2 linked regions of the Streptantibioticus cattleyicolor NRRL 8057 = DSM 46488 genome follow. The protein of the gene in region 2 interacts with the protein of the main gene of each other region in a pairwise test. Links are inferred from orthologs where the notes say so. Each region holds a gene or a part of one and is shown on either strand. Other genes may lie near its edges.

The links.
Region 1: the proteins of SCATT_RS19490 (region 2) and SCATT_RS31080 interact in binary tests that used the Escherichia coli proteins (3 or more experiments, as listed by UniProt). The link is inferred for Streptantibioticus cattleyicolor NRRL 8057 = DSM 46488 from one-to-one orthologs.

Annotation. Positions count from the first base shown.
Region 1 is NC_017585.1:767,873-771,093, reverse strand. What follows is about bases 110-3,027. They hold SCATT_RS31080 (ABC-F family ATP-binding cassette domain-containing protein), read right to left. Parts: upstream 2,411-3,027; coding sequence 809-2,410; downstream 110-808. Other genes in these bases: SCATT_RS31075 (rhodanese-like domain-containing protein), read left to right, coding at 2,714-3,027; SCATT_RS31085 (class I SAM-dependent methyltransferase), read left to right, coding at 110-767. Also shown: more of SCATT_RS31085, read left to right, coding at 6-109; more of SCATT_RS31075, read left to right, coding at 3,028-3,221. UniProt on the Escherichia coli protein: Genetic data indicate it may be involved in ribosome assembly or function.
Region 2 is NC_017586.1:4,414,962-4,419,720, forward strand. What follows is about bases 298-4,753. They hold SCATT_RS19490 (multifunctional oxoglutarate decarboxylase/oxoglutarate dehydrogenase thiamine pyrophosphate-binding subunit/dihydrolipoyllysine-residue succinyltransferase subunit), read right to left. Parts: upstream 4,356-4,753; coding sequence 498-4,355; downstream 298-497. Other genes in these bases: fxsT (FxSxx-COOH system tetratricopeptide repeat protein), read left to right, coding at 298-414; SCATT_RS19495 (sensor histidine kinase), read right to left, coding at 4,629-4,753. Outside these bases: more of fxsT, read left to right, coding at 1-297; more of SCATT_RS19495, read right to left, coding at 4,754-4,759. UniProt on the Escherichia coli protein: E1 component of the 2-oxoglutarate dehydrogenase (OGDH) complex which catalyzes the decarboxylation of 2-oxoglutarate, the first step in the conversion of 2-oxoglutarate to succinyl-CoA and CO(2).

The sequences.
Region 1 (3,221 bases), on a different replicon or contig from region 2:
CCGTTATGTCACGAACCTTCGAGGAGCTGCTGGCGGAGGCCGAGGAGGTCTCCGTCGCCGGGTGGGACTTCTCCTGGCTGGACGGGCGGGCCACCGAGGAACGGCCGTCGTGGGGGTACCAGCAGCTGATGAGCGACCGGCTGGCGACCGTGTCGGCGGCGCTGGACGTCCAGACCGGAGGCGGGGAGGTGCTGGCCGGCGCCGCCCGGCTGCCGCCGGCCATGGTCGCCACCGAGTCCTGGCCGCCCAACGTCGCCAAGGCCACCGAGCTGCTCCACCCGCGCGGCGCGATCGTCGTCGCCGACCCCGACGAACCCCCGCTGCCCTTCGCGGACGAGGCGTTCGACCTGGTCACCAGCAGGCACCCGGTCACCGCGTGGTGGTCCGAGATCGCCCGCGTGCTGCGTCCCGGCGGCACCTACCTCGCCCAACACGTCGGCCATTCCAGCGTGTTCGAGCTGGTCGAGTTCTTCCTCGGACCGCAGCCGGAGGAGGTCCGCCGCGCCCGCCACCCCGACGACGAACGCGCCGCGGCCGAGGCGGCCGGGCTGCGCGTCGTCGATCTGCGCTTCGAACGGCTGCGTACCGAGTTCTTCGACGTCGGCGCCGTCGTCTACTTCCTGCGCAAGGTGATCTGGATGGTCCCCGGGTTCACCGTGGAGCGCCACCGCGACCGGCTGCGCGAGCTGCACGAACGCATCGAGCGCGACGGACCCTTCGTGGCCCACTCGACCCGGTTCCTGATCGAGGCCCGCAAACCGGCCTGACGGGCGGCCGTCCACCGGGGACGGCCGCCCGCACCGACCGGTCAGGCCGGCCGCACCAGCTCCAGGTAGTCCTCGCTCCACACGTCCTCGTCGGCGCCCGGCAGCAGCAGCACCCGGTCCGGGCGCAGCGCCCCGATCGCCCCCGGGTCGTGGCTGACCAGCACGATCGCCCCCGGATAGCCGGCCATCGCCGCCAGCACCTCGTCCCGGGAGGCCGGGTCGAGGTTGTTGGTCGGCTCGTCCAGCAGCAGCACGTTGGCCCCGGAGTGCACCAGCCCGGCCAGCACCAGCCGGGTCTTCTCGCCGCCGGAGAGCACCCCGGCAGGCTTCCCCGCGTCGTCCCCGGAGAACAGGAACGCGCCGAGCACCTGCCGCACCTCGTGGTCGCTCAGGCGCGGCGCGGCCACCGCCAGGTTCTCCCGCACCGTACGGTCCGCCCGCAGCGTCTCGTGCTCCTGCGCGAAGTAGCCCAGGCGCAGCCCCGGACCGGCGACCACCCGGCCGGAGTCGGGGGTCTCGTGGCCGGCCAGCAGACGCAGCAGGGTCGTCTTGCCGGCGCCGTTGTGGCCCAGGACGACCAGCCGGCTGCCGCGGTCCACGGCGAGGTCGACGCCGTCGAGCACCCGGTGGTCGCCGTAGGACTTGGTGAGGGCGACCGCGCCCAGCGGGATCCGGCCGCACGGTACGGGTTCGGGCAGCCGGATCCGGGCGGTCCGCTCGGCGCGGCGCACCGGTTCGGTCTCGGCCAGCATGCGGTCGGCGCGGCGGGCCATGTTCCTGGCGGCCACCGCGGTGGCCACGTTGGCCCGTGCCCGGTCGGCCTGGGCGTGGAGCGCGGCGGCCTTGCGTTCGGCGTTGGCCCGCATCCGGGCGCGGCGCCGGTCGTCGGCGGCGCGCTGGGCGAGGTAGGCGTCCCAGCCGGTGTTGTGGACGTCGATCACGGCGCGCCGCGGGTCGAGGTGGAAGACCCGGTTGACGGTCCGCGCCAGCAGCCCGGTGTCGTGGCTGACGATCACCAGGCCGCCGGAACGGCTGGCCAGGAAGGTGTGCAGCCAGGCGACGGAGTCGGCGTCCAGGTGGTTGGTGGGCTCGTCCAGCAGCAGCGTGCCGTGGTCGGCGAAGAGGATGCGGGCCAGCTCCACCCGGCGGCGCTGACCGCCGGAGAGGGTGCCGAGCGGCTGGTCCAGCACCCGCTGCGGCAGCCCGAGCCCGGCCGCGACCCGGGCCGCCTCCGCCTCGGCCGGATAGCCCCCGGCGGCCTGGAACGCGGCCTCCGCGCGCACGTACGCCGCCATGGCCCGGCGCTGCGCCGCACCGGCCGGAGCGGCGGCCATCCGCTCCTCGGCCGCGCGCAACTCCTTGACAGCCCGGTCGAGTCCCCGGGCCGACAGGACGCGGTCGGTGACCGTCACCGCGGGATCGGCCGCCCGGGAATCCTGCGGCAGATGACCCACGGACCCGGTGGCCCGCACCTCGCCCGCCGCCGGACGCGACCGGCCCGCCAGCACGTCGAGCAACGTCGTCTTCCCGGCACCGTTACGGCCCACCAGACCGACACGGTCACCCGGGGCGACATGGAACGACAGATCGGACAACAACAGACGCGCGCCGACACGCACGTCGACACCGCGAACGGTGATCATGTGATGACACTCCGGAACAGCTCAAGGACACACGGGTGGCGTGGAAGCGGGTCCTCAGCTAGGAAATCCGGGGTGTAGACATGCGGCCAGGGTAACGGCGCCGTCGGGCGGGCGCAGCCGAATTACGGCGTGACGGCACCGGGGCCGGGGAGCTGTCGGCCGCGGTCTGATTTGCTGTTTCAGCAAGGTTGATTGCCGCTCCTGAGCGCGTGCGCGCAGGCTGCGTCTCAGCAAGTACCGACTCCTGGCGAGGAGTTGGTACCTGCGGTTCGCAAGCGCGTTACCTGGCAGAAGGGGCGGCAGATGGACAACCGGCACGTCGTGATCATTCCGATCGAGATCGACGAGGAGAGGGAAGAGGCGTATCTCGACGCCTGGCAGGCCGCCGCCGAGGTGATGGCGGCCCAACCCGGTTTCATCCGCACGTACATGTTCCGCACGATCGTCCCGGGCAGCAGGTTCGCCCTGGTCAACGTGGCGGAATGGGAGTCCACCGCGCACTGGGAGGAGGCGATGGACGTCTGCCCGATGATGGGGCAGACGATAGCCGTCGCCCACGCCTCGAACTACGAGGCGATCCGGACGGTGCTGCCCGCCACACGGCACGACGCCCGCACGCCCGCCGACCTGTCCCCGGCCGAGGCGCACCGCCGCGTCGTGGCCGGGGAACTCACGCTGGTCGATGTCCGCGAGGACGACGAATGGGCAGCGCGTCACCCGGCCGGCGCCGTCCACACCGCGCTCGGCACGTTGCCGGCCTCGCTGTCCGAACTGCCCGGCGGCCCGCTGGCCTTCATCTGCCGCACGGGCG
Region 2 (4,759 bases):
AGCCTGGTGCTGCGTTCCCTCGGCGACCGCGAGGCGTCGCTGGCCGTCGCCGAACGCGCCTGCCACGCCATGAGCCGCGCCGTCGGCCCCGACCACCCCTGGACGCTGGGGTGCGCGCTCAACACCGCCGGCGCCCGCAACCTCGTCGGCGACGAGGAGCACGCCGCCGAACTCAGCCGCGACACCCTCGGCCGGGCCAAGGCGACGCTGGGCGACACCCATCCGCTCACCCTGTCCTGCAAGGCCGGCCTCGCCGCCGACCTGCGCGCGCTGCGCCGCTCCGAGGAGGCCGCCAAGCTGGAGCAGGAGGTGCTCCAGCAGCTCACCGACACCCTCGGCGCCCAGCACTCGCACACCGTCTCGGTACGCCGCCGGGAGCGCCCGTACTGGGACTTCGAACCGCAGCCGAGCTGACCGCCGCCCGCGCCACCGGACGCGGAAGGGGCCCCCGCCGATGGCGGGGGCCCCTTCGTTCAGCCATGGCTGGACGTCCCGGATCAGATCTCGAAGACTTCCTTCACCAGCTGCGCCTGCTCGGCCTGGTGGCGCTTGGCCGAGCCCACGGCCGGCGACGACGAGGCCGGACGCGAGACGCGCCGCAGCCGGTCGGCGTTGTCCGGGGCGGCACCGAGCACCAGGTCCAGGTGGTCGATCAGGTTGAGCGCGATGAACGGCCAGGCACCCTGGTTGGCCGGCTCCTCCTGGGCCCACACGTACTTCTGGGCCTTGGTGTACTTGGCCAGCTCCGCCTGGATCTCCGCGCCGGGCAGCGGGTAGAGCCGCTCGATGCGGATCAGCGCCACCTCGTCGGCCTTGCGCGCGGTGCGCTCGGCCAGCAGGTCGTAGTAGACCTTGCCGGAGCAGAAGACGACCTTGCGCACGCCGTCCGGGTCCACGGTGTCGCCGATCACCGGGCGGAAGCCGCCGGTGGTGAACTCCTCCGCCTTCGACGCCGCCGCCTTCAGCCGCAGCATGGACTTCGGGGTGAAGACCACCAGCGGCTTGTGGTGCGGGTTGTGGACCTGCCAGCGCAGCAGGTGGAAGTAGTTCGACGGCAGGGTCGGCATGGCCACCGTCATGTTGTTCTGCGCGCACAGCTGGAGGTAGCGCTCGATCCGGGCCGAGGAGTGGTCCGGGCCCTGGCCCTCGTAACCGTGCGGCAGCAGCAGGACGACGCCGGAGGTCTGGCCCCACTTCTGCTCGGAGGCCGAGATGTACTCGTCCACCACGTTCTGCGCGCCGTTGGCGAAGTCGCCGAACTGCGCCTCCCACATCACCAGCGCGTCCGGACGGGCCAGCGAGTAGCCGTACTCGAAGCCCATGGCCGCGTACTCGCTCAGCAGCGAGTCGTAGACCATGAAGCGCGCCTGGTCCTCGGAGAGGTAGAGCAGCGGGGTGTAGTCCTCGCCGGTCTCCCGGTCCACCAGCACCGCGTGGCGCTGGCCGAAGGTGCCACGCCGGGAGTCCTGGCCGGCCAGCCGGACCGGGGTGCCCTCCATCAGCAGCGAACCGAAGGCCAGCGTCTCACCCGTCGCCCAGTCGATGGTGCCGTCCTCCACGCTGGCCGCGCGCCGCTGGAGCTGCGGCAGCAGCCGCGGGTGGACGGTGACCCGCTCGGGCAGGTTGACCTGCGACTCGGCGATCCGCTTGAGGACCTCCTGGGAGATCGCGGTGTCCACGTGCACCGGGAACTGCGACTGCGGCGCGGGCTCGGGGGCCTCGGCCGGGGCGGAGACCGCCTCGCGCACCTCGGTGAAGACCTTCTCCAGCTGGCCCTGGTAGTCCTGGAGCGCCTGCTCGGCCTCTTCCAGGGTGATGTCGCCGCGGCCGATCAGCGACTCGGTGTACAGCTTGCGCACCGAGCGCTTCTTGTCGATCAGGTCGTACATCAGCGGCTGGGTGAACGAGGGGTTGTCGGCCTCGTTGTGGCCCCGGCGCCGGTAGCAGACCAGGTCGATCACGACGTCCTTGTTGAACGCCTGGCGGAACTCGAAGGCCAGCCGCGCCACGCGCACCACGGCCTCCGGGTCGTCCCCGTTGACGTGGAAGATCGGCGCCTCGATCATGCGGGCCACGTCGGTGCAGTACATCGACGAGCGGGAGGCGGTCGGCGCGGCGGTGAAGCCCACCTGGTTGTTGATGACGATGTGCACGGTGCCGCCGGTGCGGTAGCCGCGCAGCTGCGACATGTTGAGCGTCTCGGCCACCACGCCCTGGCCGGCGAAGGCCGCGTCGCCGTGGAGCTGGACCGGCAGGACGGTGAAGTCGGTGCCGGCCTTGCCGATGATGTCCTGCTTGGCCCGGGAGATGCCCTCGACGACCGGGTCGACGGTTTCCAGGTGCGAGGGGTTGGCGGCCAGCGAGACCTTGATCTGCTCGCCGTCCAGGCCGGTGAAGGTGCCCTCGGCGCCCAGGTGGTACTTCACGTCGCCGGAGCCGTGCATCGACTTCGGGTCGAGGTTGCCCTCGAACTCGCGGAAGATCTGCGCGTAGGACTTGCCGACGATGTTGGCGAGCACGTTGAGCCGGCCACGGTGGGCCATGCCGATGACGACCTCGTCCAGCCGCGCCTCGGCGGCGGCGTCCAGCACCGAGTCCAGCAGCGGGATGACGGACTCGCCGCCCTCCAGCGAGAAGCGCTTCTGGCCGACGTACTTGGTCTGCAGGAAGGTCTCGAACGCCTCGGCCGCGTTCAACCGGCGCAGGATGCGCAGTTGTTCCTCACGCTCGGGCTTGGCGTGCGGGCGCTCCACCCGGTCCTGGATCCACTTGCGCTGCTTGGGGTCCTGGATGTGCATGAACTCGATGCCGACGGTGCGGCAGTACGAGTCGCGGAGCACCCCGAGGATGTCCCGCAGCGTCATCATCGACTTGCCGGCGAAGCCGCCGACCGCGAACTCCCGCTCCAGGTCCCACAGGGTGAGGCCGTGCTCGGTGATGTCCAGGTCGGGGTGCTTGCGCTGCTTGTACTCCAGCGGGTCGGTGTCGGCCATGACGTGGCCGCGCACCCGGTAGGAGTGGATCAGCTCGAAGACCCGGGCGGCCTTGGTGACGTCGTCGTCGTGGCCGGCGTCGATGTCCTGCCGCCAGCGCACCGGCTCGTAGGGGATGCGCAGCGACTCGAAGATCTCGTCGTAGAAGCCGTTCTCGCCCAGCAGCAGCTGGTGCATCACGCGCAGGAACTCGCCGGAGGCGGCGCCCTGGATCACCCGGTGGTCGTAGGTGCTGGTCAGCGTCATCACCTTGGAGACGCCGAGCCGGTTGAGGGCGTCCTGGGAGGTGCCCTGGAACTCCGCCGGGTAGTCCATGGAGCCGACGCCCATGATCATGGACTGGCCGGGCATCAGCCGCGGCACCGAGTGGACGGTGCCGATGCCGCCGGGGTTGGTCAGCGAGCAGGTGACGCCGGTGAAGTCGTCCATGGTCAGCTTGCCCGCGCGGGCCCGCCGGACGATGTCCTCGTACGCCTGCCAGAACTCGAAGAAGCCCAGCGTCTCGGCCTTCTTGATGGCGGCGACCACGAGCTGGCGCTCACCGCTGGACTTCACCAGGTCGATGGCGAGGCCCAGGTTGACGTGGTCCGGCTTGACCAGCGTCGGCTTGCCGTCCTTGACGGTGAACGCGTGGTTCATCGCCGGCATGACCTTCATCGCCTGCACCATCGCGTAGCCGATGATGTGGGTGAAGGAGACCTTGCCGCCGCGCGCCCGCTTCAGGTGGTTGTTGATGACGATGCGGTTGTCGAACAGCAGCTTGACCGGGATGGCCCGCACGCTGGTCGCGGTCGGCAGCTCAAGGCTGGCGTTCATGTTCTTGGCGACCGCCGCGGAGGGGCCGCGCAGCGTGACGTACTCGGTCACCGGCTCCTGCGCGGCCGGCTGCTCGGCCGGGGTGGCCGGCCCCGCGGCGGCGGGCGCGGCGGCCGGGCCGGTCTTGGCCGGGGCCGCGGGCCGGGCGGCCGGGGCGGCGGGCGCGGGCTGCGCCGGGGCCGGCTTGGCCGCGGGCGCGCTCGTGCTTCCGGCCGCCTGCGGGGCCGTCTGCTGTGCGGGGGCAGACGGAGCCGCGGCGGCCGGAGCGGGGGTGCCGTTGGCGGGCTGGGTGGCGGTGGGAGCAGCGGGCGCGGAGCCCTGGTTCTTCGGCGCGGCCGGCCCCGCGGAGCCCGCGGCGTCGGCGCCCGGCTTGTAGTCGGCGAAGAAGTCCCACCAGGCTCGGTCTACCGAGTTCGGGTCCTGGAGGTACTGCTGGTAGATCTCATCGACGAGCCACTCGTTGGCGCCGAAACCGGCGGCGGGGTTCTTCCCCTCACCGTCGGAGTCGGTCGGGACGCTCGATGTGTTGGGGGACTGTGACGACACGGCGGCAACCGCCCTCTTCCGCTTCACAAGGTGGTGGACAGCGGGAATAAAGGCTACGCCTACCGGGCGGGTCGGCGCAGGTTACGAGGGGCAGTCGTCGCGCACGTCACACCCGGAGGCGGGTTTGGCAGCTGTCCTGGACGGGAAATCGGCATTCTTTTGGGCGTCCGCGCGTCCGTGCGGGACGGAAGCGGGGGCGCTCGGTCGTTTATGGCAGGGGTTATCCGGTTTTCGGCACCGATCAACCGTTCGGTACCTCTATGCCACCCTACGTCAATGTGACGTCGTACTTTTACCCGGAAGGGTGAGACGGATGCGGCATCCGCGTGCCGACTCGGCCACCCGGATCCGGCCTCCGTGCAGCTCCACCGCCCACCGGGCGATGGCCAGCCCCAGTCCGGTGC